2 regions of the Pseudoduganella sp. R-43 genome follow, and region 1 is predicted to be linked to the other one. Evidence: riboswitches for the same ligand, from Rfam matches in the RefSeq annotation. Region 1 holds a riboswitch; the other holds the start of a gene.
What was found. A riboswitch is a leader RNA that binds a small molecule or an ion and turns the genes downstream of it on or off. The one in region 1 is predicted to bind thiamine pyrophosphate.

Region 1 (15,186 bases):
TTCACCTGCGCGCGCAGGATCACCGTCGAACCGCTCACGCGGGTAGCGTAAGAGCCGCCCAGGTCGACCACGTGGTAGGAAGGCACCATGGTCTTGTTCTCCTGGTCGAATGCCTTACGGCCAGAGAACCTCCAGTTTGCATTCAGCTTCAGGCCAGGCACTTCGGCCACAGCGTAATCAGCCCACACAGTGGACTTGAAGTTCGGCACGTTGGTCACGCGCTTGCCATCGAGTTCGGCCAGGCCGGTGCCTTCCTGCTTCGCGCGGATGGCCGCCATCGAAGCACCCAGCAGCAGGTCACGAGTCACCTTGCCTTGCGCAGTAAATTCCAGGCCGCGATGACGTTCCTGGCCGCTGCGCACGAATGCGTTGGAAACCGGGTCGGTAAACTCCAGGCCCTGATCGATCTGATACAGCGCGGTCGACAGGGAGATGCCGTTGATTTCAGCCTTCGCGCCCAGTTCCACCTGCTTGGACTTGCCCGGCGCCAAGGCGTGCGGATAGTTGGAAGTGCCGAGTGGGGCTACGCCACCGTACTGCAGGCCTTGGGCGTAGTTCGCATAGTAGGACAGCTTGGCGGTCGGGCTGAATACCAGCGACACATTCGGCAGCCAGAAATTCTCGCGAACCGGGACCACGTCAACCTCATTGCGGCGCAGGGAAGCGTAACGCACGCCGGCATGCAGCGCCAGCTGATCGGTCAGGCCGATGACATCCTGCACAAAGGCGGAACGCTCATGATCATTGCGGCGCTCGGAAACCGGGCCAACCTGCTTGTCGGTCATTGGCACTGCAACTGGGTGATAGATATTGCTGACGCCTGCTTTCTCGTATACGTAATCGCCCCAGCTCTCGTGGTTGCTGAAGAAGGACAGGCCGGCAGTCAGTTCATGGCGAATCGAACCGGTCGCGGAGCGGCCATTCAACAGCGCCTTGGCAGACAGCGGCTTCTTCTTTTCACCAAGGCTGCGGTAATCGTAAACATCGTAGTCGCCATTGGTGCAATAGCCTGGCCACAACAACTCGTTCTCACAGCCGTATGGGAAGGCCGTGTAGTCGTCGCGCTTGAAGCGGTGCTGGTTGGCGCTCAGGGTGGCTTTCCACTCAGGCGACAGCTGGTACTGGAAGTTGACGCCGATATTGCTGGATTCAGTCTCCACCGGCTTGGCCCAAGCCTGGTCATTCAGGAACGTGTCAGCATCGACCACCGGCAGATTGGTACCGCCGATCAGTTGGAAGCCTGGCGCCGACTTCTGCGACTTCTTCTGGTAATCGGCATCGATTTGCAGCAACGCCTGAGGGCTGATGCGGAAATCGAAAGCGCCGGATACGAAGCTGCGATGGCCGTCCGCGCCCTTGATGATGGAGCGCATGCGTTCACCCGCAGCATTGAAACGGTAGCCGAAGCGGCTATCTTCGAACCGGCCGCCCAGGTCCACCGTGCCCAGCACGGAGCCACGCTCGCTCACTTTGAACTGCACGGAACGCAGGTTGTTCTCGGTTGGACGCTTGGTCACGTAGTTCACTACGCCGCCTGGCGCCGCGACGCCTTGCTGAAGGCCGGCCAGCCCGCGCAGCACTTCGATGCTTTCCTTGTTCTCCAGCGGGATCTGGGTATCGCCGGAAATCGGATGGCCATCCTTGCGGTAGGAGTTGGCGTTATTCAGCTTGAAGCCGCGAATCGAGAACTGCTCGGCATAGCCAACGGCGTTGTACGCGTCACCGATGCTCGCGTCGTACTTGACGGCGTCAGTGGTAGTGCCGATGTTCAGGTCTTGAATCTGTTCGCGAGTCAGTACGGTGACGGAAGCAGGCGTCTGCAGCAAGGGCTGGTCGCTGAAGCCGGCCACGGACGCGCGCTCGGCGGCCACGCGGTTGGCGGTGATGACCACTTCAGTCATTTTCTGGTCCTGCGCATGGGCGGCAGGTGCGAAGGCGGAAGCGATGGCCAGTGCGGCCAGGCTGATTTTGCTATTGATGCGGGTGCTGTTCATGATGTGCTCTTGCTGTATGTTATGCGCCAGCAGGAGAGCACGAGGGGTGAGAGCAGGGTCCGAGACTGCGGGCCTTCAACCGTCTACGCTTTCCTTCGCTGGCATTATCCAGATCAGGTTCGGAGGGTATTTCTCACCCCGCGCACATGCGCGAGGACCCCTAGCGAGGCGGTATTGTACTACAGGCTCAGTTGCAGCGCCTTGCGCACGTCGGCAGGCGTGATATCGCGGCGTTCGCCCAGGCCCGTCAGGCCGGCAGCTTCCATGGCAGCGACGGTGGCGTCGATCGCTTCCGCGCCCAGGCCGTAGCCGGACAATCGGGTCGGCACGCCCATCTGCTCGAAGAAGGCGCGCGTGTTGCCGATGGCCGCGTCGATGCGCTCATCGTCGGTGCCCTTGCCGGCATGCAGGCCCCAGACACGTTCGGCATACTGCAGCAGCTTGCCGCGCTTGGCTTCGCGGCGAATCTGCAGGATGCCCGGCAGGACAATCGCCAGCGTCTGCGCATGGTCCAGTCCAAACAGCGCGGTCAGTTCGTGGCCGATGCCGTGGGTTGCCCAGTCCTGCGGCACGCCGACGCCGATCAGGCCATTCAGCGCCATGGTGGCGGTCCACATGATGTTGGCGCGCACTTCCACGTCGTCCGGGCGCGCCAGCACTTGCGGGCCCAGTTCCAGCAGCGTTTGCAGCAAGCCTTCGGCAAAGCGGTCCTGTACCGGCGCATTGGCCGGATAGGTCAGGTATTGTTCGGTGGTGTGGACGAAAGCATCGACCACGCCGTTGCCGACCTGGCGCAGCGGCAGGGTCAGCGTCTTGGCCGGGTCCAGCACCGAGAAGCGCGGATAAACATGCGGGCTCATGAAAGCGCGCTTTTCCTGCGTTTCGGCGCGGCTGATGACGCTGGCGCTGTTCATTTCCGAACCGGTGGCCGGCAGCGTCAGCACGGCGCCAAAGGGCAGGGCGGCCTTGATGACCTTGCCGCCGATCTTCAGGATGTCCCACGCGTCGCCGTCGTACATCGCCGCTGCGGCAACAAATTTTGTACCGTCGACAACAGATCCTCCGCCCACTGCCAGCAGGAAATCGATGTTTTCGCGGTGGATCAGCTCGACCGCCTCCATCAGCGTTTCGTAGCGTGGATTCGGCTCAATGCCTGCGAATTCGAGCACGGTATGCTCGCTCAGCGCAGCCCGCACTTCGTCGTACGTGCCGTTGGACTTGATGCTGCCGCCACCGTAGAGCATCAGCACGCGTGCATTGGCGGGAATATGTTTTGCCAAGGAGGCAATTTGGCCCACGCCGAAGATCACGCGGGTTGGATTGTGGAATTCGAAGTTTTGCATAGTGCCCGGCATTATCGCGCAAATCTCGCCCATCCGTGCGACACCCCGCCAAGCGCCTTGCTACACTTGAGAAATCCGCGCCGCAGGCTGACAATGCGTGTACCCGCATGCCTAAGGAGAGTGAGATGACACAGGAACACGTGGTCGAGCCGCGCGACTATTTGAATGCCCAGGTGCTGGACATGCACCGGGCGCTAACGTCGTTGAGCGAGAAGATCGAGATGCTGGACTTGCAAAACCAGCGCATCGAAACGTGCACCGACCCCGAGCTGAAGCTGGTCATGGCCAGCCACCGCGATTCCACGCGCAAGCAGATCGCCATGCTGCTGGAATGGGTGCGCCGGCGCGACCCGAAAATGGACAAGGAAATGAAGGAAGCGCTGTTCAAGGCGGGACCGATCGCCGCGCAGTACCACTATGGTGATTAAAGTCGGGGTCAGGTCTGGCAATCGGACACGGGCTCGACCGTAGGCGACGCCTACGGTCGAGCCCGTGTCCGATTGCCAGACCTGACCCCGACTTCGAGAAAGGAAGTCGATGAAGTTGCAGCCGTACCGGGAGGGCAGCTGGTTTGCCATCCCGCTTAGAAATGGCGGCTATGCCACCGGACTGGTGGCTCGCCTGTCACCGCAAGGAAAGGTCATGCTGGCCTACCTGTTCGGGCCGACCCACTGGACGCTGCCGACCCTGGCGGACGTGCAGCAGTTGAAGGCGAACGATGCGCTGAAGGTGATCCGCACCGGCGACATCGCGGTGGCCAACGGGCGCTGGCCGGTGATCGGCAATACCATCGGCTTCCAGCGCATCGACTGGCCGGTGCCGATGTTCATCCGCCGCGCCGATGCCTTGAAGCGCGCCTGGCAGGCAACCTACGGCGACGATCCGGCCAAGCCGGAGCGCGAAGTGTCCGTGCCATACGACACGGAGGGGTTGGAGAGCGATTCGCTGTTTGGCTACGGCTCGGCGGAACTGCTCATGACCAAATTGCTGGAGTAGGGAGATCCCTATGTACACGGGCGGCTGTTTTTGCGGCGCAGTGCAGTACGAGGCAGACGCGCCGGTGTTGAATTGCACCTGGTGCCATTGTTCGATGTGCCGCCGCCTGTCCGGCGCGCCCAGCGTGGCCTGGTTCAGCGTACCGCGCACCCAGTTTCGCTATGTGCGCGGCAAGCCCGCCATCTACCATTCCAGCCCCGGCGTGACGCGCGAATTCTGCGGCGTCTGCGGCACCCACCTCACCTTTGCCGATGACAGCACGCCCGGCGAACTGGACATCACCACTTCCAGCCTGGACGATCCCGAAGCACTGCCGCCGCAAGACCACACCTTTGCCGACAACCGCCTGCACTGGGAGCCAATCTGCGACGACCTGCCGCGCTACCGCCGCACGCGCCGCGACGGCGCTCTCGAACGCGCCTAGCTTGCGCGTTGTGGCCGGCGCTCAGGTGTTGGTCTAAAGCGCATCAACTCTCTGAAGCCTGCACCACGAAATAGCCCAACTGCCTTCTTCATGGTATTGCAAGGTTGACTCATACAGCCCAGGCGCCAGCCAAAGTAGCGCACCGCTGCCACCAGTAGCCAAATCAAGCAATAGTCCCGGGCTGGTAGGTGTCGCGTCACCGTGGCTAACAGGCTTTGACAAATCGCGCGCACTGTTTGGCGACCATGCAACTACGACTGGCCCCGCGGTTACTTCGTACTGCAAGGCCGGGGCGATATGTCGCCAATCCGCGCTCAGCGCATGATCAACCGCTCGCTGCGCATCCTGATCGTCATCGGCAAACTCTACCTGGGATAGAACCAGGCAATCGCGCGTTTCGACGAGATCCATACGAACCATGCCGGGCGCCGCACTCCACAAATACCCGCTGGCGCCCTCACCAAAGTGATGAACGCGTTCGGCATCAAAATTCCTGGTAGCGTTGTCGTACTCGCTGTCCGGCGACAACGCAACGTTCAAGACTTTCCCATCCGGGCGCTTTGCACGCCACGTTGGTTCGGTCCGTTCTATTACAGTTCCTGGCCAAAGATCGAGCACCAGGGACATTAACTGTTCCCGCGCCTCGGACGGATTTGAAGCGGCAAGATACTGATGGCCGTTAGGACCGTTTGGCTGCCACTGCTCGGGCAATTCTGAAGTGAATGGCGACCAATAATGTAATTCAGTGGCCATCGAAGCATCAAACGGTTCGCTGCCACGCCAATGCGCAAAATCATCCAGATTTGCGACAAGTACCGGACCACCCTCGCAGCCAATCTCCTCGCTCCAGGCGAGATTCTTCTCATTCATCATTGCTCCAATTCAAACTTCCTGGCGGTGTCCCGCTATTCTTAGTATTGCCTCCCGTTGCAAGGGCTAGGCCTCGCCGCTGCGACGAAAGCCTTCTTCGAGCGCGAAGAACTCAGGATTTCGCGATGCCATCGGGCCACGAAGTTTATCGATTTCCGCTTCTGGTGCGTGGATTTCGAGCCGGATGATCTTTGCAATCTTCAGCGCCTGGCCAATCAATTCAGCAACGTTCTCACGATGTGTGAGCAAAGCGTTGGCGTCTACGTAACCTTCGCGACAGTGGGCGACGTTGCCGTTGAACGAGAAGGCGTAGTGCATGCAGCCTGGCTCCGTGCGCGTCTTGGCGACGAGCTTCAGCACCAGGGCTTTGAAAGCCTCAAGGTGCCCGTCCTGGATCTCGAAGTACGGTACGAAGGTGCAGCAGGTGTCAGGCACGAACATTCATGTCTCCACTGGTTTTGAGGGCGATGTTTCAGCTTCTGGCTGAATTCAGTCTGGGCAATTCTCATCGTCGATACCAGTCCAGGGGTTCTTCGAAAACAGCCGAATTGAATGGATACAGGTCTGCCTTCACATAGGTATACGTAAGCTCAACATTGAACCGACTGCCCGAAATCGTGAACTGGCCGGCTGGTCCAAATGACGCCGCCACATCGAGATTGCCTTCATGCGTATCGCCGCATATGGATAACTTGGCCAGGTCATAAAAGGAAAGCCTCAGCTGGATGCTGTCGTTGCCATTAGCAACCCATCGTGCTGGACTCTGTTCGGGTAGCTCAGCGAAGTTCAGGCTGACGTGAAAATCAGCGCTTTGACCAATCACGATCTGTACCAGGCGCAAGCGGTCGAGCGAAGGTGATCGTGCACCAAATGAACCGGCTAGCGCGGCCTTGTTATAGAGATACTCAATCCAATTTGACTGTTTTTCGCTCATTTTTCAACGCGCTTCATGTCGATCAGTTCGAAGTGCTCTTTGACGCCAACAAAGGACTGGATGCGGACCCCAGTCGTGTATGGGCGCTTGCCGGCGATGTCTTCTCGCGAGATTGTCCACATGTACATCGGACCACGATGCCCCTCGGAAAAGAACCAGGACTTCGGACGCGTAATCGTGCCGCCTGTTGGCTCAAGAATCTGCGGGACGAATTCCGTAGGGGGAGACTCGGCGAAAGCCTGGGTGCCGGATGCAAGAATGCTTAGTGTGAGGAGTATCTTGGGATAGCTTAGACGGATCGCCATTTCTCAATTTCCATTTGTATTTCAGATGCTTCCTTAAGCGTCGCCGAAAATTCGCTGTCGACTGTAGATGCGGCGTTTTCCAGGATGTGATTGAAGTTCTGCGCGAGACTCGCGGCCCGTACTTTTAGTTCTCGCGGCGCACTTTCGGCCAACGCAGTTTCAGTCAATGTTTCGACAGATCCACAAATGCGATGGAATGAATAGATGAAGCGGCCGATTCGTTCATAGTCCGGCACCATTGCCCTCCTTGTTAGCTGCAGGCCGCGGCGCGTGTCAGCAATAGCTGGCGCTCCTGCTCGTTCTGCGTCAACGCCGCAGCGCGTTCGAATTCGAAACGTGCTTCGGGCAGGCGGTTCAGCTTGAACAGGAAGTCGCCCCGTACGCTTGGCAGCAGGTGGTACTGCTTGAGCGCCGGTTCGTCGACCAACTGGTCCACCAATTCCAGCCCCACCTCCGGCCCATAAGCCATGGCCAGCGCGACCGCGCGGTTCAGTTCGACCACCGGAGAAGGAGCACGCGTCGCCAGCGCCAGGTACAGGTCGGCAATCTGCTGCCAGTCGGTGTCTTCGGCCCGGCGCGCGCGGGCGTGGCACGAGGCGATGGCGGCCTGCAGCACATATGGCCCCGGCACCCGGTTCAACGCTTGCGCGCGCTGCAGCGCCGCCAGCCCGCGCCGGATCAGCATCTGGTCCCAACGCGTGCGGTCCTGCTCCAGCAACAGCACCGGCTTGCCCTGCGCGTCTGTGCGCGCGCGCGACCGCGAAGACTGGATCTCCATCAGCGCCACCAGCCCGTGCACCTCCGGTTCGCCTGGCACCAGCTCGGCCAGGATGCGCCCCAGGCGCAGCGCCTCGTTGCACAGGGCGGGGCGCATCCAGTCGGCGCCCGCGCTGGCGGAATAACCCTCGTTGTAGACCAGGTAGATCACCTGCAGTACCGCGGCCAGGCGTTCTTCCAGCTCTGCGCCACGCGGCACTTCGAACGGCACCTTGGCATCGCCCAGGGTGCGCTTGGCACGCACGATGCGCTGCGCCACCGTCGATTCGGACGCCAGGAAGGCGCGTGCAATTTCGTCGGTCGTCAGGCCGCCCAGCAGGCGCAAGGTCAGCGCCACGCGCGCTTCCATGGTCAGCACCGGGTGGCAGGAAATGAAGATCAGGCGCAGCAGGTCGTCCCCGATATTGTCATCGAGCTCGCGCTCCAGGTCCGGCGCGGCGTCCTGCAGCAAGCCTTCGATTTCGTAGGTCAGCTCGGGCTCTTTCTCGTGCACCAGCTTCTGGTGGCGAAGGTAGTCGAGCGCCCTGTTCTTCGCCGCCTGCATCAGCCAGGCGGCTGGCCGGTCGGGCGTGCCGTTTTCCGGCCAGGTCTCAAGCGCGCTGACCAGCGCATCCTGCGCCATTTCTTCCGCCAGTGCGACGTCGCGCAGCATGCGTGTCAGGACCGCGATGATCTTCGCTTCTTCGATGCGCCAGACAGCGTCGATGGCGCGGTGGATGCTGTTGTCGTTCATCCAGCTACTTTACCATCACGGCAGTGATGGCGTGATAAACTCGGCAACTTTTCCAATAATGTACCGGCCGATGAAGAAGAACGTAGCGACAATCCGTGATGTGGCAGCCGCCGCGGGGGTATCCACGGCCACGGTTTCCAAGTTCGTCAACGGCGCGCAGCGCTTTTCGCCGGCGGTCGAAGCCCGGCTGGCCAGCGTCATCGAGGAACTGGGCTACCGCTCCAATCCGATGGCGCAGTCGATGATTACCGGGCGCACCAGGACCATCGGCCTGTCGATCCTGGATATTACGAACCCTCACTACGCCAGCGTGGTAAAAGGCGCCAACCGCGTGGCCCAGTCCCACGGCTACACCGTGCTGCTGGTCGATACCGAAGAAACCCCGGAGCGCGAGCGTCAACTGCTGGAAGCCCTGAGCCGGCGCGTGGACGGCATGATCGTCTATTCCCGCACGCCGGAGGAGGAACTGGACTGGCTGCTGGCGCTGGACCGTCCATCGGTATTTTTCGGCCGGCCGGACTATATCAAGCTGCCTTCCGTGGCCAGCGACGACCAGCTTGGCGCCTTCATGGTCACGCGTCACCTGCTGGCGCAAGGCCACAAGCGGGTAGCTTACATGGGTTACGCCAATTCGCGCCGCGACCGCGAGCGCATGGCCGGCGTGCGCGAGGCACTGGCGGCGCAAGGACTGGATCTGAGCGTATTCGAAGCCGAAGCTCCAGCGTCGTCAGCGGGCGAGAAACTGAGCTCATCGATCATGTTGGGCAGGCAGCCGCCCGACGCGCTGGTCTGCTTCAACGACCTGCTGGCGCTGGGTTTCATGAAAGCCGCCCAGGCGCTGGGCTTCCGCGTCCCGGGAGACGTTTCCGTGGTCGGCTTCGACAATATCCAGTTCGGGAGTTTCGCTTCGCCGGCCCTCACCAGCGTGGACCTGAACAGCGAACAGATGGGCGCGGCGGCTATGGAGAAACTCCTGGCCTCCATCGAAGGCCAGGAAGTCGAGCCGCTGACGGTGGTCAACGCGCAACTCGTGCTGCGCGCCTCCACCGCCACTCGGGATTAGATCGCAACCTTGCGCAGTTCCACTTCCATATCGCCGGGGTTAGGGTAGGGGTAGGACTTGACCCAGGCGATGACATCATCGCGCGAAGCCGCATCCACCGCCCAATAACCGGCGATCAGTTCCTTCACCTCGGCAAACGGGCCGTCGGTGATGAAGGGTTTGCCGCCGCTGAACTTGACGCGCGCACCGCGTGCGGTGGACTTCAAGCCTTCGCCAGACAGTGCAACACCGGCGGCGATGCCGGCATTGTTGGCGCGGTTCATGATGTCGATCACTGCCGCCGGCGGTTCGAAATCCTGCTCCGCCACGGCATCGGAACGCAACAGGATGGCCCAGGCGGTATGCTTGGGCGCCGCGCCGGTGTCGAAGCCTACGCAGCCGCCGGGGCAACCGGCTTCGCGCACTTCGACCACGGCGCTGCCTTCCGCGTCCGCCGATGGCCAGCGCGCAGCCAGTTCGCTGGCGGCGCGGCGGTCTTCGGCCTCGATGAAGGTGAAGCCGGCCACGCTCACATCTTCGAACGGGCCTTCTTCGTACAGCCACTGGCCGTCGCGGCGGCGCATGCGCAGGCCGCCGTCGGCGCTGGAACGCAGCCATTTGGCACCCGGTACGGCCTGCACCAGTTCAGCGGATGGGAAGTTGTCCGATTCCGAGGTGGCGTCGGCCTTCCGAATTACCATGTACTGCATTGAAGTCTCCTTTAAACGGGCGCTGCGATCTTGCTGGCGATGCGCGCCTCCTGCTCACGCAGTTCGGGCGTGAATTCGGCGCCGAAATCCTCGGCCTCGAACACTTGGCGGATTTCGATATCTGAGTCGGTCTCCATCGGATTGGGGCAGCGCTTGACCCATTCGATGGCTTCAGCCAGCGACTTTACCTGAATCAGCCAGAAGCCGGCAATCAGCTCCTTGGTTTCCGAGAAGGGGCCGTCGATGACCGTGCGCTTGCTGCCCGAGAAATGCACGCGGGCGCCGCGCGAACTGGGGTGCAGGCCTTCGCCGGCCAGCAGTACGCCGGCGTTCACCAGTTCCTCGTTGAACTTGCCCATGGCTGCGAGCAGTTCGGTTTTCGGCATCTTGCCGGCTTCGGAATCAGGGGTTGCTTTGACGATGAGCATGAATCGCATGGTGTCCTCTCGATTGAATTTAAAAATCAGCCCTTGCACTCAGGCGAGTTCTTCATCATTTCCTTCATCCCTTCTTCCATCTGCGCGGGAGTCAGGTCGCGTTTGTGGGTGGCGATCGACCAGGAGTGGCCGAATGGGTCCACCAGCACGCCGTAGCGGTCGCCCCAGAACATGTCGGCAGGGGGCATCTTGGCAGTGGCGCCGGCGTCGATTGCACGCTTGTAGGCGGCGTCCACGTCTTCCACATAAATATGCAGGGTTACCGGCGTGCCCTTGTAGTGTTTCGGGCCGAAGCAGCCGGCGTCAGGGAAATCGTCGACCAGCATGATGTTCGAATCGCCGATGCTGATCTGGGCGTGCATGATCTTGCCGCCAGGGCCGGGCATGCGGGAATTTTCTACCGCGTTGAAGGCTTTTTTGTAGAAAGCAATGGCATCGGCAGCGCCTTCGCAGACCAGGTGCGGGGTAACAGTGCGCATGCCTTCTGGAATTGGTTTGACAGTCATGGTGAATCTCCATTCGTTGTTTGGGAACTGGACACCGTTTGCGGCCTCCATATTCCCACGACGAACGGCGATGCGCCAGATCGACACGATTACAAAAGATTTTTTTCAGCCAGCCATTCCGGGTTGAACAGGCGGGCCGCGTAAGTGGCGCCGCGGTCGCACAGCAGGGTGACTATCGTGTGGCCGGGCCCCATCTGTTTTGCCAGCTCAACCGCGGCGGCCACGTTGATGCCGCTCGAGCCGCCGACGTACAGGCCTTCCTCGCGCAACAGGCGGTAGACCATCTGCACGCACGCCTTGTCGTCGATGCGGATGGCGTCGTCGATCGGTGTGCCTTGCAGGTTTGCGGTGACCCGGCTGTTGCCGATGCCTTCCGAAATCGAATTGCCCTCGCTCTTCAGTTCGCCGTGCTTGATCCAGTTGTAGAGCGCGCTGCCGTAGGGATCGGCCAGCACGATTTTTATGTTCGGCTGCTGCTCCTTCAGGTAGCGGGCGACGCCGGCCAGGGTGCCGCCAGTGCCGGTAGCGCAGGTGAAAGCGTCGATGCGGCCATGCGCGTCGTGCCAGATTTCTGGGCCGGTTGTTGCGTAGTGTGCCTGGCGGTTGGCGAGATTGTCGAACTGCTGGGCCCAGATGGCGTTGGGCAATTCCTGTGCGAGGCGGCCGGCGACTTTCTGGTAATTGTTGTCGTCGGCGTAGGGGACGGCTTTGACGGGGCGCACTTCGGCGCCAAGGGTGCGCAGGATGGCGAATTTTTCCTCGGACTGGGTTTCGGGGATGACGATCACGCATTTGTAGCCGCGTGCGGAGCACAGGTGGGCCAGGCCGATGCCGGTGTTGCCGGCGGTGCCTTCGACGACGGTGCCGCCGGGTTTCAGGCGGCCGGAGCGCTCGGCGTCGAGGATGATGGCGAGGGCGGCGCGGTCTTTGACGGAGCCGCCGGGGTTCATGAACTCGGCTTTGGCCAGGATTTCGCAGCCGGTCTCGGCCGAGAGACGGGCGAGGCGGATCAGGGGAGTATGGCCGATGGCGTCGGCGAAGCCTTGGCGGAGCATGACTTCAATTTAGCCCAAAACCGGTAATTCGGGGTCAGACCCGTAGGGTCAGACCCCCAACGGTCTTGCGTCTTGCTGTTGGGTCGAGGCTGTTGACTTTCGTCGAAGATCAAGTGCGCACAACCGAAACCAGCGGCAGATGAGCAGACTGGGTCTGACCCTGCGGGTCAGACCCAGGTTTACCGGTTTTAAAGCGCCCGCAAAGAAATAGTGAACTTCAACCCGCCCCCCTCACGATTGGACACCTCCAGCTCCGCCTCATGCCGCGACAGCACCCGGTCCACAATCGCCAGCCCCAGCCCGGCCCCGTTGGCCTGCCCGCGCGCCGTATCCAGCCGCGTAAACGGCTTGAGCAACTGCGCAATCTGCCCCTCCGGCACACCCACGCCGTGGTCCTGCACCTCGACAACAACGCGCTTGGCCGTATGCACTCCCCGCACCGAGCACTTGATATCAATCTCGGTCACATCCGAATCGAGCGTCTTGCCATAGCGCCGGGCATTCTCGACCAGGTTGGCAATCACCCGCTTCAGGTCAGTTGCATTGCCCAGCACATGCGCATGCTCCGGCAGCTCAGCCGTAACCTTCACATCCGGATGACGTCCAGCCTCATGCGCGCAATCGCTCAGCAGCGCCACCATGTCCACATTGATAAAGCTGGACGCCTCGGTCGGCTTGGCGTAATCGAGGAACTGGGCAATGATGGCATCCATCTGCGCAATATCCGATTGCATGCCCTCGCGCGCCTCCTGCGACAGGTTGGCCATTTCCACCTCGAGCTGCATGCGCGCCAGCGGCGTGCGCAAGTCGTGTGAAATGCCGGCCAGGATCACAGCGCGGTCGGATTCGACCTGCTGCAAGTCATCCACCATCTGGTTGAAGCTGCGGTTGGCCTGGCGTACTTCCTGCGGCCCGACTTCCGGCAGCGGGTCCGGATGGCGGCCCTGGGCAATCTCGCGCGCGGCGGCGGTCAGCCGTTTCAGCGGCAGGTTGATTAGGCTGGAAATCAGCGCTGCGCCAAGCAGCGACACCAGCGCCACCACGCCGGCCCAGCCCAGCCATTCGACCGGCCCCTGCAGGCGCTCGCGCTCCAGCATCAGCCAGTATCGGTCATCGGCGATCTTGAAGCTGACCCAGTAGCCGGGCACACCGTTCACTTCGGAGGAAAAACGGGTATCGGCACCGAGCTTGGCGCGCACCAGGGTCTGGATGTCGGCCATCAGCCCCGAACTTGGCGGCGGCGCCACCTCGTCGTCGTCCTCCATGGTGAATACGCGGATGCCTTCGTTCGACACCAGTTCGAACAACAGTTCGCGCCGCAAGTCGGTGGCGGAGTGGGTGAGGGCGGCGCGGGTGATGGTCACCACCGACACCACCTGGGCGGCAGTCTGCTGTGCCAGCGGTTCGCGCTGGACGTAGTTGACCATGCCGAACCAGGCCGACATGGAGAGCGTGGTCAACACGCTCAGCAAGAGGAACGTGCGCCAGAACAGGCCGCTGGTCAGCGACGCCGGGCGTGGCAGGCGGAATTTCATCGACAGCCCAAAATCAGCGCGGCTGGCCCTCGGGGATGAAGACGTAGCCCAGGCCCCACACCGTCTGGATGTACAGAGGGCTGGACGGGTCCGGCTCGATCAGCTTGCGCAGGCGGGAAATCTGCACGTCCAGGCTGCGGTCGAACACTTCGTACTCGCGGCCGCGCGCCAGCTCCATCAGCTTCTCGCGCGACAGCGGCTGCCGCGCATGGCGCGCAAACACTTTCAGCACCGAGAACTCGCCGGTGGTCAGCGGCACGGTTTCGCCATTTTTCTTGAGCGTGCGCGTGCCCAGGTCCAGCACGAACTGGCCGAACTCGAAGGTTTGCGGATGCTCGGAAGGCGCGCCCGGGATTTCGTCGGGCTGCTTGCGGCGCAGCACGGCGCCGATGCGGGCCACCAGCTCGCGCGGGTTGAATGGCTTGGGCAGGTAATCGTCGGCGCCCATTTCCAGGCCCACGATGCGGTCCACGTCTTCGCCCTTGGCAGTGAGCATGATGATTGGGGTCTGGTCGCCGGCGCCGCGCAGGCGGCGGCAGATCGACAGGCCGTCTTCGCCGGGCAGCATCAGGTCCAGCACCAGCAGGTCGTAGCGCTCGCGCAGCCACAGCTTGTTCATGGCGGTGGCGTTTTCGGCGGTGACGACGTTGAAGCCCTGCTCGGTCAGGTAGCGGCGCAGCAGGTCGCGCAGGCGGACGTCATCGTCCACCACCATGATCTTGGCCTGGTGGCCTTGCGCGCCGCCTGGTGCGGCAGGAGGGTTAGTGGTGGTATTCATAAGGATGTTGATCTTGTTGAATTGTCAGATGCATGTCGCTATGGTAACGTCATATTGATGGCCGGTGCCATACCGGTGAAAACTCATTACATTTTCTTACAAACTTTACCGGGTCGCTCTTACTATGGGAAGTTGGAGCGCATACACTGCGGGCATGGATACGGCAAGTACGACGAGGACTGCGATGAAACTTGGTGCGAAAACAGGATTGGGCAAAGCGGCTTTGGCGCTGTGCGCCGGCCTGTGCTGCACCGTGATGGCCAGCGCGCAAGCGCAGTCCGACCAGCGCAACCGCCAGCAAGAACGCCGCGAAGCGCCACGCGACTTCCGCGACAATCGCATGAACGACGCTCGCGAAGTGCGCTATCCACGCCAGTATGAGGGGCGCATGGACGATGCGCCGCGCATGGTGGACGACCGGGACAACGCAGACTCGCGCCGGATGGGGGGGCGCATGACCCCCGACGAGCGCCGTGACCTGCGCCGCCAGATCAATGAAGCGGGCCAGCAAGTGTACTCCCTGCCGCGCAGGCGGTGATTTTGTGACGTTTACGTAACGTTAAGAAAACTTTCGGCTCCGAAAACCTCCGGCATTTAATGTTTTGCGTGTAATATTGATTGCCCGCAAGACAACGCGCCCCGGCGCGCCCAACAATAGGGCACTGGAGGAGGAGCTTTGTCCCATATTGCACAACAGGAGAGCGCCGGCAGCTTGCCGGCCGGCGTGGTCCAGCGGCCCGATGGGGT
Region 2 (15,186 bases), 3.4 Mb from region 1:
GTGAGCTTTCTCGTCGCCACCCTGGCGATGACGGTGACGCTGCTGTTCTCGGCCACGGTACTGCGCGCACCGGCGCCCACGCTGCAAGGACTGCCTGCCATGCCCTGGTGGGGTTGGCTGGGCGGCTTCGCCGGCGCGATCTACGTGACCACCGTTTTCACCGCAATCCCGGTCATCGGCGCTTCGGCGGCAGTCGGCTTGACGGTGGCAGGACAGCAAGTGGCGTCAGTTTTCGTCGACCGTCTTGGCTGGTTCCGGCTGCCGCAGCGTGATGTTTCCGCGCTGCGCTTGACGGGCGTCGTGCTGCTGCTGGCCGGTGTGGCAGTCATCAAGTTACTGTGAGATACGCCAGCCCCACCAGGTATAGTGGTATTCGCGCTCCTCGACCTTGAAGGCGGTTCCACAAACAGAGCATGAACACCGGTAAAAGTCGACCCAGTTGCCTTCGAGGTAGGTGATTCTTTCGATGCGCACATTCCCAGCGGCTTGCTCCTGATTCGGGTCGAACATCAGGTATTCGGGATAAAGGCGGCACAGGCACCCTTCTCCGTCACGGTGAAAACGCAGCTTTCGAAGGGCAAACTGCAGGTGTTTATCGTTGGGGAACACCACGCCCCCAAGCGAGAGCTTCTTCGTGCTGGCCGCAATCTCGTCGAGAATCGAAGCGAGTGCATCCAGTTCTGCGCTGTCGCGCAGCTTGATAATCGCGCATGCACTCGACCAGACCCTGGTCGCATCTCCCGACAGGATATCGTCTTTAAGTTTGCTCATTCTCTAGCATTTGCTCGCGGTTCATCGTGCCTGCATTGTACTGAATGCAGGATTTTCGCCACATCTTGTCGGGAAACCGCCAAGTTGGGGGCCCGGGCCTTGAAGGCGCTCCTGAAGATGCGAATATGCGCTTCATGCAAACCAAAGGAGCAATGATGAACACGCAAAACGAGCTTGCTGCTATCAACCAGAAGATCCTCGCCGACGGCGAGTCCCTGCCGCTGGTGCAGTTAAAAGACGGCAGCAAGGTACAAACCGGCACCGTCGCAACGATGCTGCGCAACATCGAGTTGTACAACGCCGGAGAGCGTGGCGAGATTGAGAAAGAACTCGCGGCGGCCATCCCGACCGTCGCCAAGGTCGGGCTGTTCGACCTGTTCCCCCCGGAAGAATGGATCGCAGGGGACAACCAGGGGCGCCGTCTGGTCGGCACCCTGGCGGCGCAGTACTTTGCCTGAGCGCTGTCCGCACCGTTGCCAGTGACGGACGTCCAGATATTTTTACTGCACGCCTGCCGCGGGGCCGCTGATGCGCACCGGCGCCCGGTATCCGCCCGGCTTGTCGCCCAGCGGCGCCGCGCCCGACAGCATGGTCTGCATGCCCGGGGTGAAGAAGGTGTAGGGATAGCCTGCCGCCTTGGCGCTGACCGCATCCAGGCGTTCGCGCAATTGCGCCGGCAAGTCGAAGTCCAGCGCTCCGAGATTGTCCTGCAACTGCGCCAGCCTGGTCGCACCCACCATCACGGTTGCGACGCCCGGACGGTTGGCCACCCAGTTCACCGCCACCTGCGCCATGCTGCGGCCCACCTCGTTCGCCACCTTTTCCAACTCCGCCACGATCGCGAAATTGCGCTCGTTGAATTTGGCGAAGGCCGGGTTGTTCGAGCCGCTCATGGTTTGCAGGCGCCCTTCGCCGAACTGACCGCCGGTGCTGGGCTTGTACTTGCCGGACAACAGGCCGCTGGCCAGCGGGCTCCAGACCATCACGCCCATGCCATGCCGCGTGCCCAGCGGGATGTATTCGTCTTCAATGGCGCGCTCCACCAGCGAGTATTCCATCTGCAGCGCGGACAATGCTTCGTAGCCGCGCAGTTCGGCGATCGTTTGCATGCGGCTGGCATACCAGGCCGGCACGTTCGACAGGCCGATGTGGCGCACCTTGCCAGCGCGTACCGCATCGTCCAGCGTGCGCAGCACCTCTTCCGGCTGCGTCACCATGTCCCAGGCGTGCACCAGGTACAGGTCGACGTAATCGGTGTCCAGGCGCTGCAGCGAACCTTCCAGCGCGCGCATCAAATGTTTGCGGCCATTGCCGCCCGCGTTCGGGTTGGCTGGGTCGCTGCTGTAGGACGCCTTGGTGGCCAGCACGATCTTGTCGCGCAGGCCGCTATCGCGCACGAATTCACCAACCCAGCGTTCCGATTCGCCATTGGTGTACAGGTCGGCCGTATCGACCAGGTTGCCGCCGGCCTCGGTGTACGTCATGAACTGCTCGCGCGCGCTGGCCTTGTCGGCGCCCCAGCCCCAATCGGTGCCGAAGGTCATGGTGCCAAGCGCCAGGCGCGACACGCGCAAGCCGGAATTACCGAGGGTGTAATACTGTTTGAGGGACATGCTTTCTCCATGGTGATTTGTTGACAATGAGGAAATGCAAAATCAACAATACCATGGAAATGAAAGTCGGGGTCAGGTCTGGCAATCCGCCATCTTTTTCGCCATGCGAAAAAGATGGCGGATTGCCAGACCTGACCCCGACTTTTATTACATAAGGGGCTTGGCGCTGCCGTTGCTGATGGCTTCGTCGATCAGGGCGCGCGAGGCTTTATCGGCTTCACGCGACAGGCGGCCCTGTTCGCGTCCCAGCTCGCCCATTTTGCGGCCCATTTCGGCCAGGGGCCGGGACGCTTCGGCGATGCGGGCGTGCATGGCGGCCATTGGCGCCTGGCGTGCTGCCAGCGCGGCATGGCGGGCGCCGATCTCACTGCCGCGGCGCGCCATCTCTTCCGACAGCGGCTCCATCTGCTTGCGCAAGCCTTCCAGGTCGCGTTCGAGCTGGGCGCGGGTCTTGTCGTCGGCCATTTCCATTTTGCGGCTGGCTTTTTCCATGGCGCGGGCGATGCGTTCCTGCTGGCGCGCGGGCAGCTCCATCTGGCGCTCCAGCTCGCGCTCGATCGCTTGCTGCTCTTTGCTGCCCATGGCGGCTTCGGCTTCTTTTGCGATCTTGTCGCTCATGGCTTCTACCTGCTTGCCCTGGACGTCCATCAACTTGCCCTGCTCTTCCATGAGCTTGCCGTGTGCTTCGGCTGGCTTCCACAACTCACGCACCTTGCCCAGCAGGGCCGGGTCCTGGATGACATAGGACTTGCCATCCTTGCGCACGTAGATGAATTCGCCCTTGGTTTCCTGGTGCAGCTTGCGCAGCGCAGCCAGGTCGCTGGGGGCGCCGTGGAAGTTGGTCACCGATAGCTTCTGGTTGTTGTCACGCACATAGGCGTAGGCGCTGCGACTGCCGTCATCGATGGAGAAGTAGTTGTGGCTCTCGATATCCCGCAGCTCTTTCGGCAGCTTTGGCGGTTTCGGCGGCTTGGGCGGAACCAGGACTGCAGCCATCGGCGCTGGCGGAGCTGGCGGCGCAGCGACAGCAGGAGGTGCTGGCGGAGCTGGCGGCGCGGGCTCGACGTCGTGCTGGTCGTCGGCATCGGTGACGTGCATTGCCACGGCGGGCGCTGGTGCCGCAACAGCGCTGGCGGCGGGGAGCGATACTGCTTGCGGCATGGCGTGGGCATACAAGGCGGCGCAGGCAGCAAAAATTCCTAACAGCGGGGTCGCCATCTTCCAGCTCAGTGGCTGTGCATCGGGACGGATCAGGCGTTTGATTCGGGACATGAGGTCTCCTCCGTTTGCCGCGGGAACGGCAAAGTGATTGGTGGTGAACTGGAATTTATCCAGCTCGGAAAGTGCAAGTGCCAGGCGCCGCGGTTCGCCGAGCGTGCTTGCTGCCAAGTCGTCTGCTATCTGTTCACGTTCGCGGCGGATGCATTGCGACAGCATCCATACGCTGGGGTGGTAGAACAGGAAAATCTCGATGCCGCTCTGGACCAGGTTGACCAGGTAGTCGTGGCGGCGCACATGCGCCAGCTCGTGAGCCAGCAAGGCTTCCAGCAAATCGGGCGGCAGGCCGCTGACCAGCGAGGCCGGCAGCAGCACGATCGGGCGCAGGATGCCGGCTGTGATCGGGCCTTCCAGCGCATCGTCGGATACGCCAAGGCGCACCGGGCGGCGAATGCCCATGCGCTGCGCCAGTGCGGTGGCGCGCGCCTGCCAGGTGGCGTCGGCGTGGTAATGGTTGGGCAGGGTGCGGGTGCGCACCCACTGCAGGCCAAGCGACAGGCGCAGCGTCATCAGCGCGGCGCCGGCGGCCCACAGCAGCACCAGCCAGGGCATCTGGCGGCGCAGCAGGTATTCCCAGGAGGCCATGGCGTCGACGTCGACCAAGGCTGTTTCGGCGCCCTGGCCGTCGGCGACGCCGGGAATGGCGGCGATGGCGCCGGCTTCCAGCGGGGCCGGCAGCACGTAGCCGGTGTCGGCGGCGTCGGCCAGGCGCCAGGCGAAGTTGGCCAGCGGGAGCGCGGCGCACAGGAACAAGGCGATGCAAGCCACCAGGTAACGGGCCTGCGGCTTGGCGTTGCGCAGCGCGTGCAGGAGCAGCGCCGCGACGCAGCCGATCAGCAAGCCTTGCCACAGGAAGTGCAGCAGGGACCAGCCCAGGGCGGGGATGACGGCGTTCAGCAGGTTGCTCATGGCAGGCGGCTCCGGTTTGATGGTGTCCTTGCAAACTAGATTAAATGATCTAGAACTTTATGTCTAGAACTTTTTGTCTAGATCGGGATGCAAGTGCTCTGGAGCCAATGTAGCCGCGCGCCGCCACGGCGGCATGCGAAGTGCGACAGAATGCAGATTTGTTGTTCCAGGATGCTTAAAACCGGTAAACCTGGGTCAGACCCGAGGGTCTGACCCAACCGGCCGAAGCCACGGACTGTAGAGGTTTAGTAGACGACCACGGAGCGGATCGATTCGCCGCGTTCCATCAGATCAAAGCCTTCGTTGATGCGATCGAGCGGCAGGGTGTGGGTGATCAGCTCATCGATCTTGAGCTTGCCTTCCATATACCAGTCGACGATCTTCGGCACGTCGGTGCGGCCGCGCGCTCCGCCGAAAGCAGAGCCCAGCCAATGGCGGCCGGTGACCAGCTGGAACGGACGGGTGGAGATCTCCTGCCCCGCCGCCGCCACGCCGATCACGATCGACTTGCCCCAGCCTTTGTGGCAGCACTCGAGCGCCTGGCGCATCAGCTGCGTATTGCCGACGCATTCGAAGCTGTAGTCGGCGCCGCCATCGGTCAGCTGCACAATGGCGTCCACCACGTTCTCCACGTCGCGCGGGTTGATGAAGTGGGTCATGCCGAACTGGCGCGCCATCGCTTCGCGCGCCGGGTTGATGTCGATGCCGATGATCTTGTCGGCGCCGACCATCTTCGCCGCCTGGATCACGTTCAGGCCGATGCCGCCCAGGCCGAACACCACGACGTTGGCGCCCGCTTCAACCTTGGCGGTGAACAGCACGGCGCCGACGCCGGTGGTCACGCCGCAGCCGATGTAGCACACCTTGTCGAACGGCGCGTCGGGGCGGATCTTGGCCAGCGCAATCTCCGGCACCACGATGTAGTTGGAGAAGGTGGACGTGCCCATGTAGTGGAACAGCGGCTTGCCGTCCAGCGAGAAGCGGCTGGAGCCGTCCGGCATCAGGCCCTTGCCCTGGGTGGCGCGGATCGCCTGGCACAGGTTGGTCTTGCGCGACAGGCAGAATTTGCACTGGCGGCATTCCGGCGTGTACAGCGGGATGACGTGGTCGTCCTTCCTGAGCGATGTGACGCCCGGCCCGACGTCGACCACCACGCCTGCGCCTTCATGGCCGAGGATGGCCGGGAACAGCCCTTCCGGATCGGCGCCGGACAGCGTGTAGTGGTCGGTGTGGCAAATGCCGGTGGTCTTGATCTCCACCAGTACTTCGCCCGCGCGTGGCCCGTCCAGGTCCACTTCTTCAATGGTCAGGGGCGCGCCCGCCTTCCATGCAACTGCTGCTCTCGTCTTCATCCCGGTACTCCGAATGTGATAAAGACGACAGCATAGCCTAACTCCTCACCGCCAGCATGGACTCCAGCCCCAGCATGTGCGACACGGTGCGCCACAACTGGCGCGGCGAAGTCCAGGGCTTGGGCAGGAAGGCGTGGGCCTGGTGGTGCAGCATCGGCTGGCTGGCCGAATACAGCAGCACCGGAATGTCTTGCTCGGCCTGGCGCATGGAGCGGATCAGGGCGTGGCCATCGCCGTCGGGCAGGTCGGGATCGATCACCAGCAACGCGAATTCGCCTTGCTGCAACTGGCTTTGCGCCTGGTCGAAGCTGGCGGCATGCACCACGTGGATTTCGGGCGCCAGCAAGGTCGCCAGGACCACGGCGCTATCTTCATCGTGATCGACGTGCAGCACCCGTGGCGCCGGATGCAAATCAAAGGACATGTTCATGAAGCGGTTCTCCGCACTGCAGGGGGAATGGTCGGCGGAGCTGGGCCGAAGGATATTGCCGGGCCGCGAAGGAGTGGCGGCCGCTGAAGGGTGTTGCGGCGGGCGAGTCGGGGCCCACCGCAATAGTCTAATGCAAGAAGATGGCCTGCGGAAAGTCTTATTTTTTCAGGCGTGCGTTAAACGCTGCATGCAAGCCATTCAACATTTCCTCGGCGGCCAGCAGCTGGTCGGCCACTTCATTGATCTTGCGCCGGCTGGAGCGGGCGTGGTCGCGCAGTACTTCGAAGGCGGTGTTGCGGTCGGTCTGGTACTTGCACATCAACAGGCCGACGGCCAGGCTGGTCTCGCGGCCGGCCGCCAGCGCCGCGTTGAGGTTGATCTCGGTGCGCCGCAACTGGCGGATTTCGTCGGCGCGCGCCAGGCCGGCCTCGAAGGCCGGCATCAGGTGGTGCTCGTCGACAGGTTTCACCACGAAACCCACGGCGCCGTAGGCGGCTGCCTGCTTGCCGGCGTCGGCGTCGCCGCGGCCGGACAGGAACATGAAAGGCACCGTGGTGTTGCGGTTCAGCTGCTTGGCCAGCTCCAGGCCCGACATGCCCGGCATGTGGATGTCGAGCAGGGCCAGGTCGGGTTCGCGCTCGGCGATCAGGGACAAGGCCTGGTCCGATGAATGCGCCAGCATGGTGTCGTAGCCGGCGCGGGCTAGCAATTCGCCCAGGAACTCGGTCAGGATCTTGTCATCATCGACGATCAGGATCAGGCGCTTTTGCGGAGTCTGGGCGTTCATCGGCGTCAACCTTATGGTTATGCTAATGGACAAATTATAGACTGAAACTGCCGCACTGCCGCCGCTACATCTTCGGCCAGGTAGACGCTGGTGATAACCGCTACCAGCTGCGCCCCCTCGGCCACCAGCGGCGCGGCATTCTGCGGCGTCATGCCGCCGATGACGCACAGCGGCACGCTGATCACCTCGCGCGCATGGCGCAGGATGGAAGGCTGGGTGGTGACGGCGTACTGCTTCACCTTCGATGGATAAAAGCCGCCGAACGCCACATAGCTGGCGCCGGCCGCCTGTGCCGCCTGGGCGCGCGCCAGCTCGCCGTAGCAGGAAGCGCCAATCAGCTTGTTGGGGCCGAGCGAAGCGCGCACCTCGGCCAGCGGTGCATCAGTGCCGCCGAGGTGCACGCCGTCGGCGCCCAGTTCGCGGCACAGCGCCACGTGGTCGTTGACCAGGAAAGGCACGCTGTACTTGTGGCACAGTTCGCGCAGCGCCCCGCCCTGCTCGCGCCGCAGGGCGGCACTGGCGTCCTTGTGGCGGTACTGCAGCAGCGCGACGCCGGCGCGCAGGGCCTGCTCGGTGACCTCGAGCAGCTTGTCGGTGTCGTCCCAATTCGGGGTCACCAGGTAAAGTCCTTGCATTATTTCTCCTTATCGCTGCGGAATGCGCTGGCCGGGTGCGATCGCATATGAGGCGGCCAGTGCGCGCTGGGTGTAGCCTTGCGCCTTGGTTAATGCTTGTGCCATGGTATTGCCCAGCGCCAGCAGGGCTGCCGTGGCGGCGGCCAGCGTGCATCCGCTGCCGTGGAAGCCGCCGGGCAGGCGCGGCCAGCTCCAGTTCTGCTGGCGGTCCGGCCCGAGCCAGCGGTTGACCACCACGTCGCTGTCTTCGTCGTGGCCGCCGGTCACCAGCACGTGGGTGCAGCCCAGGGCGCGCAGCGCGCGGGCATGGGCCAGTGCATTGCCATGGGCAGTGCCATGCCATGCCCGCGGCACGCCAGGCGCCGCGCGGGCGGGCACTTCGCCACGCTCCGGGCCGGGTTCATCGTACGGTTCCGCGCTGCCAGCAACCGGCGCGGCGGCCATGGAGGCCATCATGGACTCCGCCGCGGCGCCCACGCGAACGGGAGCGCGATAGCGCGCCGCGTTGCCAGCCAGGGCTGCCGCCTCCGGTCCATTCGGCGTGATCAGCGTTGCCAGCGGCAGCAAGGGCGCCAGCGCCTGCACCGCATCGTCGCGGCCCAGCGCATCTCCGTGACCGCTGCGCAGCACGGGATCGAGCACCACCGGCGGATCGCTGTACAGCCGCTGCGCCCAGCCCGGCGCCGCGCCGGCTGCCGCGCGATGCGTGGCGCGCAGCTCGCCGATCAGCATGGCGATGGCCTGCGCGTTTTCCGCGCTGCCCGGAATGCCGATCTTCACCGCCGCCACCGGCACCTGCGCCAGCAGCGCGCGCGCCTGCTGCAGCACAACATCCGCAGCCACCGGCATCACCGCATGCACGCGGTTATTGTCCTGCACCGTGATGGCAGTCAGCACCGGCAGCGCATGCGCCCCCATCGCGGTGATGGCCTGGATATCGGCCGCCATGCCGGCGCCGCCCGAAGGATCGGCGCCGGAAAACACCAGCACGCAGGGCCGGTCGCTCATGCGAGCCTCCCCGCCGTCGGCGACGAAGGCGAGGCGGCGAAACGGCGCGGCATGCGGCCTGCCAGGAAGGCTTCACGGCCGGCCTGCACGCCCAGCTTCATGGCGCGCGCCATGCGTACCGGGTCGCCGGCAGCGGCGATGGCGGTGTTCATCAGCACGCCGTCGCAACCGAGCTCCATGGCAATCGCTGCATCGGAGGCGGTGCCGACGCCGGCATCGACCAGCACCGGCACCTTCGACTGTTCGATGATCAGCGACAGGTTCCACGGATTCAGGATGCCCATGCCGGAGCCGATCAGCGACGCCAGCGGCATCACCGCGCAGCAGCCGATGTCTTCCAGCATGCGCGCCTGGATCGGGTCGTCGCTGCAGTAGACCATGACGTCGAAGCCGTCCTTCACCAGTTCGCGCGCCGCGACCAGGGTTTCCGGCATGTTCGGGAACAGGGTCTTCTCGTCGCCCAGCACTTCCAGCTTGACCAGCTTGTGGCCGTTCAGCAGCTCGCGCGCCATCTGCAGCGTGTACACGGCGTCTTTCGCCGTGTAGCAGCCGGCCGTATTCGGCAGGATGGTGAATTCGTGCGGCGGCACATAGTCCAGCAGGCTGGGCGCGTGCGGGTCCTGGCCGATGTTGACGCGGCGGATCGCCACCGTGATGATTTCCGCGCCCGCAGCCAGCGTGGCTTCGCGGGTCTGCGGCAGGTCCTTGTACTTGCCGCTGCCGACCAGCAGGCGCGAGTTGTATTCCTTGCCTGCGATAACCAATGGTTTGTCTTGCATTTGCAGTCTCCCCTTTTTAGCCCCCGCCGATGGCGCGGACGATGTCTACTTTATCGTTGTGGTTGAGCGCGACCTGCGGCCAGCGCTGGCGCGGCACCACCTGGCGGTTGACCGCCAGCGCCAGCGCCTGGCCGGTCAGCTCGAGCGAATTGATCAGCTGGTCCAGCGTCTGCTGCGGCGGCACCGCATGCGCGGCGCCATTCAGTTCAATCTCGATCATGCTTGCTCGCGGTAGATGTTCGCGCCGCCCTTGACGAACTCGATCGATTTTTCCTGCATGCCCTTGGCAGCGAACTCGCGCACTTCCTGCGTGATCTTCATCGAGCAGAAATGCGGGCCGCACATGGAGCAGAAGTGCGCCACCTTGGCCGAATCCTTCGGCAGGGTCTCGTCGTGGAATTCGCGCGCGCGGTCCGGGTCCAGGCCCAGGTTGAACTGGTCTTCCCAGCGGAATTCAAAGCGCGCCAGCGACAGCGCGTTGTCGCGGATCTGCGCGCCCGGATGGCCCTTCGCCAGGTCCGCCGCGTGAGCCGCGATCTTGTAGGTGATGATGCCTTCCTTGACGTCGGCCTTGTTCGGCAGGCCAAGGTGCTCCTTCGGCGTCACGTAGCACAGCATGGCGGTGCCGTACCAGCCGATCTGCGCCGCGCCGATGCCGGAGGTGATGTGGTCGTAGCCCGGCGCGATATCGGTGGTCAACGGGCCCAGGGTGTAGAACGGCGCCTCGCTGCACTGCTCCAGTTGCAGGTCCATGTTCTCCTTGATGAGCTGCATCGGCACGTGGCCAGGGCCTTCGATCATCACCTGCACGTCGTGCTTCCAGGCGATTTGCGTCAGTTCGCCCAGGGTTTTCAGCTCGCCCAGTTGCGCCGCATCGTTGGCATCCCACACCGAGCCGGGACGCAGGCCGTCGCCCAGCGAGAAGCTCACGTCGTAGGCCTTCATGATTTCGCAGATCTCTTCGAAGTGCGTGTACAGGAAGTTTTCCTGATGGTGCGCCAGGCACCACTTGGCCATGATCGAACCGCCGCGCGACACGATGCCGGTCATGCGGTTGGCCGTCAGCGGCACGTAGCGCAGCAGCACGCCGGCGTGGATGGTGAAGTAGTCGACGCCCTGCTCCGCCTGTTCGATCAGGGTGTCGCGGAAGATTTCCCAGGTCAGGTCTTCGGCCTTGCCGTTCACCTTTTCCAGCGCCTGGTAGATCGGCACGGTGCCGATCGGCACCGGCGAATTGCGCACGATCCATTCGCGCGTTTCGTGGATATGCTTGCCGGTGGACAGGTCCATCACGGTGTCGCCGCCCCAGCGGATGGCCCAGGTCATCTTCTCCACTTCCTCGCCGATGGAGGAGGTCACGGCGGAGTTGCCGATATTGGCGTTGATCTTGACCAGGAAATTGCGGCCGATGATCATCGGCTCCAGTTCCGGGTGGTTGATGTTGGCCGGGATGATGGCGCGGCCGCGGGCAACTTCCTGGCGCACGAATTCCGGCGTGATCTCCTCAGGGATGGCGGCGCCGAACGATTCGCCACGGTGCTGGCGGCCCAGCAGGTCGGCCATGCGCTGGCCCTTCTCGCCCTGGGCACGCAGGCCGGCCAGGTATTCCTTGCGGCGCAGGTTTTCGCGGATCGCCACGTATTCCATTTCCGGCGTGACGATGCCCTGGCGCGCGTAGTGCATCTGCGTTACGTTGCGGCCGGCCTGGGCGCGGCGCGGCTGGCGGTGCAGCTCGAAGCGCAGCGCGTCGAGCTTTTCGTCGGCCAGGCGCAGGCGGCCGTAATCGGAAGTCGGGCCGGCCAGCAATTCGGTGTCGTCGCGCTCGGCGATCCAGGCGGCGCGCGGCGTGCCCAAACCCTTGCGAATGTCGATGGCGGCGTCCGGATCGCTGTACGGGCCGGAGCAATCGTACACGGTGACCGGTGCGTTGTCGCCGGACAGGCTGATTTCGCGCATCGGCACGCGCAGGTCCGGGCGGCTACCGGTAACATAGATCTTGCGGGAATTCGGCAGCGGGGTAACGGCTGCGGAGTCGACCTCGGCCTGGGCGGCGAGGAAGGTTGGATTGGCGTTCATTTTGGCTCCTTTGTTGGCGCAGGAGCCAGCAAAGGAGGTTAGGTTGCGCTTGCGGTTGCGCCGTGTAGGCGCAACCGCTGCGTATCCTGAAGCTTCCCTTCGCTGGCATTATCCAGATCAGGTTCGGAGGGTATTTCTCACCCGCGCACCCGGTATCGAACCGCGCGCACAGGACCCCTAGCGTGTGCCACCTTTCGGCAGCGAGCGGATTATATCTATAATCGGTGCGCATTAAAAGGAGACCGGATGCGATATGTAGTATTCCTGGCAGCGATGGCTGCGCAGGCCGCCATGGCGGCGCCAGGCGCCGATGCGCGCGCCCCAACGCTGGCCGAGCAGCGCTCGTTCGAACAGTTCATGCAGCGCACCGCGCCGGGCGCGCCCGTTCCGCCGCTGCGCATTGAGCGCGGACACGATGGAAGAAAATGGATTGCCAGCGCTAGCAGCGACGCGCCGCCGGTGCGCCTGGTGCTGCCGCTGTGCCGCGTCACGCGCACCCGCTACGCACAGCAGGCCGACGACAGCTGGAGCGCCGACAGCAGCCAGCATGTCTGGATTCACCACACCACCAGCTGCGGCACGCCGCCGGCCACGATGGTCGAACTGCGCGCGCCGCTGGCCGAGATCGACATGCTGCGCCTGATCCAGGCCCAGGGCGAACTGCTGCAGCGCGCTCGCCTGCTCATGGCCGGCAACACCAGTTGCGCACCAACGCGCTCGCGCAATTTCCAGTTGCGCGCACTGGGCCGCAGTCCCGATGGCATGTTCCTGCTTGCTTACGAAAGCGATATCGGCAGCAAGGTAGACGTGACGGTGCGGCCGTCGCGCGCGGAGCTCACCGCGTGGAATGTCAACTGCCCATAGGAGTGCGGGATGGCTGTGTTGCCATGCGCCAACACAAGGCGGAACCGCTCAGTTACTTGCCATCTGCAAGTGTAACAATTCGTTACTATGTGCGTAATCGCACATAGCGTTTTTCCTCTCGGTTCCGATAATGGAAGAGCACCAATAACTACTTCGAGAGGCAACACCATGAACTCCAAAGTCTCCCTGCTTCCACTCGCACTGACATCCCTCTTGCTCGCGGCCTGCGGCGGCGGTGGCGGCGGCGACGCCCCGCCGGTCCAGACCATGGGCACCCTGGGCGTGTCGATTACCGACGCACCGGCCTGCGGCTTCGATGCCGTCAACGTGACGGTCAACAAAGTTCGCGTCAACACAAGCGCGACCGCCAGCGACACCGACAGCGGCTGGACCGACATCACCCTGTCGCCCGGCAAGAAAATCAATCTGCTGAACCTGACCAACGGCACCCTGGATGCACTGGGCCAGACCTCGCTGGCAGCAGGCCGCTACAACCAGGTGCGCCTGGTACTGGACCCGAACACCGGCAACGCGACTGCCAACTCCGTGGTCCTGAGCGGCACCACCACCGAGATCTCGCTCGACACCCCGAGCGCGGTCCAGTCCGGCATCAAGATGAATGCCGACTTCACCGTGGAAGCGGGCCAGCGTTACGACCTGGTGATGGACTTTGACGCCTGCAAATCCATCGTCACCAAGGGCAATGGCAAGTACGCGCTGAAACCGGTGGTTAAAGTGATCCCGACTGCCCTGAACGGCATCAGCGGCTTCGTTGCCACGTCGACGCTGTCCGACGGCGTCACCGTCAGCGCCCAGCAAAACGGCGCCGTGGTGGCGGCGACGGTGCCAAGCGCCACCGGTGAATTCGTGCTGCCACGCCTGCCTCTCGGTAACTACGACGTGGTGATCACCTCCAACACCCACGCGGCCTACGTGGTGGGCGGCGTGCCGGTGACCTCCACCACCGGCATGGTTCCGATCAGCACCACCGGCGCGCCCTTCACCCTGGCCAACACCAGCCTGATGGGCTCGATCAGCGGCACCGCGACGCTGACCCCGGCCAGCGCCACCGAATCGGCCCTGGTCTCGGCCAAGCAAGCCATTACCGGCGGCCCGACCGTCACCCTGCGCTACGCCAACGCGGACCTGACCACCGGCGCCTACAGCATCACCAAGCTGCCGCTGGCCGCGCCGCAGTACGCCGCCTATAGCGCCACCCTGCCGCTGGCCTTCTCCAGCGCAGGCACGATCCCGGCAACCGGCATGTACAAGGTCGATGCCTCCGCCACCGGCTACACCACGCTGTCCAACGCCTCGGTCGACATCAACGTCGCCAACGCGGTCAACGTGAACTTCAACCTGGTGCCTTAAGCACCTGCGTCGGCTTCGCTGACGCTGCAGCCCCGGCCCCGCCACTGGCGGCAGCCGGGGCTTTTTCATGCGTCGTGCCGCAGCAACGCAGCACGCTTGCACAGGCACGCTTTTCCGCGGTATCCTGAATTATTCAATCGATTGATTTAATAAAAGGAGCCGCAGTGCGCGCAGGCAGGAACCATGTCCGGATCGGCGGTGCAGCAGGCTTCTGGGGCGACAGCGCCCTCGGCCCGCGCCAGCTGCTCGATGGCGGCGACCTCGATTACCTGGTTTTCGATTACCTGGCCGAGCTGACCATGTCGCTGCTGGCGGCAGCGCGCCGCAAGCAGCCCGGACTCGGTTACGCCACCGACTTCATCGACGTCATGCGCGACGTGCTGGGCGACGCCCTGGCGCGCGGCGTACGCATCGTCGCCAACGCCGGCGGCATCAACCCTCAAGGCTGCGCGGCAGCACTGCGCGCGCTGGCGGCGGAACAGGGGCTGGAGCCGCGCATCGCCGTGGTCGAAGGCGACGATGTATCTGCCCTGCTGCCCGCCCTGCATGCGGAAGGCATCGAGCTGCCGGCCACGGTGCTGAGCGCAAACGCCTACCTCGGCGCGCTGCCGATCAAGGCCGCGCTGGATGCACGCGCCGACGTGGTGATCACCGGCCGCTGCGTCGACAGCGCGGTGACACTGGGCGCCCTGATGCACGAATTCGGCTGGGCGCCCGACGACTACGACCGGTTAGCCGCCGGCAGCCTGGCCGGGCACCTGATCGAATGCGGCTGCCAGGGCAGCGGCGGCCTGTTCACCGACTGGGAGCAGGTGCCCGATTGGGCCAACAGCGGCTATCCGGTAGTGGAATGCCGCGCCGACGGCAGCTTCGTGCTGGGCAAGCCGGAAGGCACCGGCGGCCTGGTGACCCCGGCCGTAGCGGCCGAGCAGTTGCTGTACGAGATTGGCGATCCCTCGCGCTACCTGCTGCCCGACGTTGTATGCGACTTCACCGCCGTCACCCTGCAAGCCGAAGGCCCGCAGCGCGTGCTGGTGCAAGGTGCGCGCGGCCAGGCGCCAACGCCGACTTACAAAGTCAGCGCCACCTATGCCGACGGCTTCCGCAGTGCTGCGCAACTGACTGTGGTCGGCCACGAAGCGGGGCGCAAGGCGCGCCGCAGCGCCGAAGCGATCCTGGCGCGCACGCGGGCGATGTTCGCGCGCGCCGGCCTGGGCGACTATTCGGCAACCCATATCGATGTATTGGGCGCGAAGGAAGGCTTCGGCCAGGCAGTAATGTGGTTGGCGGTAGCGCACCCGCAGCGCGCCGCG

Region 2: linked by a shared signal. The riboswitch ahead of thiC (phosphomethylpyrimidine synthase ThiC) and the one ahead of ACN9M3_RS22000 (TonB-dependent siderophore receptor) in region 1 are both predicted to bind thiamine pyrophosphate.

Annotation. Positions count from the first base shown of each region.
Region 1 is NZ_CP183988.1:4,848,759-4,863,944, reverse strand. It holds gene ACN9M3_RS22000 (TonB-dependent siderophore receptor) at 1-1,994, opposite strand, end outside; TPP riboswitch at 2,068-2,166, opposite strand; gene ACN9M3_RS21995 (iron-containing alcohol dehydrogenase) at 2,174-3,337, opposite strand; gene ACN9M3_RS21990 (ferritin) at 3,463-3,765, shown strand; gene ACN9M3_RS21985 (immunity 26/phosphotriesterase HocA family protein) at 3,875-4,333, shown strand; gene ACN9M3_RS21980 (GFA family protein) at 4,344-4,757, shown strand; gene ACN9M3_RS21975 (hypothetical protein) at 4,791-5,630, opposite strand; gene ACN9M3_RS21970 (putative quinol monooxygenase) at 5,694-6,068, opposite strand; gene ACN9M3_RS21965 (Imm50 family immunity protein) at 6,133-6,561, opposite strand; gene ACN9M3_RS21960 (hypothetical protein) at 6,558-6,866, opposite strand; gene ACN9M3_RS21955 (hypothetical protein) at 6,851-7,105, opposite strand; gene ACN9M3_RS21950 (RNA polymerase sigma factor) at 7,117-8,376, opposite strand; gene ACN9M3_RS21945 (LacI family DNA-binding transcriptional regulator) at 8,447-9,439, shown strand; gene ACN9M3_RS21940 (YciI family protein) at 9,436-10,128, opposite strand; gene ACN9M3_RS21935 (YciI family protein) at 10,140-10,565, opposite strand; gene ACN9M3_RS21930 (VOC family protein) at 10,592-11,071, opposite strand; gene ACN9M3_RS21925 (cysteine synthase A) at 11,161-12,126, opposite strand; gene ACN9M3_RS21920 (ATP-binding protein) at 12,315-13,661, opposite strand; gene ompR (two-component system response regulator OmpR) at 13,675-14,439, opposite strand; gene ACN9M3_RS21910 (hypothetical protein) at 14,624-14,977, shown strand; gene ACN9M3_RS21905 (flagellar assembly protein A) at 15,116-15,186, shown strand, end outside.
Region 2 is NZ_CP183988.1:1,452,845-1,468,030, reverse strand. It holds gene ACN9M3_RS06875 (DMT family transporter) at 1-342, shown strand, start outside; gene ACN9M3_RS06870 (hypothetical protein) at 334-771, opposite strand; gene ACN9M3_RS06865 (DUF7709 family protein) at 924-1,229, shown strand; gene ACN9M3_RS06860 (aldo/keto reductase) at 1,272-2,384, opposite strand; gene ACN9M3_RS06855 (M56 family metallopeptidase) at 2,532-4,571, opposite strand; gene ACN9M3_RS06850 (S-(hydroxymethyl)glutathione dehydrogenase/class III alcohol dehydrogenase) at 4,817-5,923, opposite strand; gene ACN9M3_RS06845 (response regulator) at 5,961-6,353, opposite strand; gene ACN9M3_RS06840 (ANTAR domain-containing response regulator) at 6,511-7,140, opposite strand; gene thiE (thiamine phosphate synthase) at 7,158-7,775, opposite strand; gene thiD (bifunctional hydroxymethylpyrimidine kinase/phosphomethylpyrimidine kinase) at 7,785-8,783, opposite strand; gene ACN9M3_RS06825 (thiazole synthase) at 8,780-9,562, opposite strand; gene thiS (sulfur carrier protein ThiS) at 9,579-9,782, opposite strand; gene thiC (phosphomethylpyrimidine synthase ThiC) at 9,779-11,638, opposite strand; TPP riboswitch at 11,716-11,827, opposite strand; gene ACN9M3_RS06810 (hypothetical protein) at 11,885-12,502, shown strand; gene ACN9M3_RS06805 (DUF4382 domain-containing protein) at 12,671-13,873, shown strand; gene ACN9M3_RS06800 (acyclic terpene utilization AtuA family protein) at 14,038-15,186, shown strand, end outside.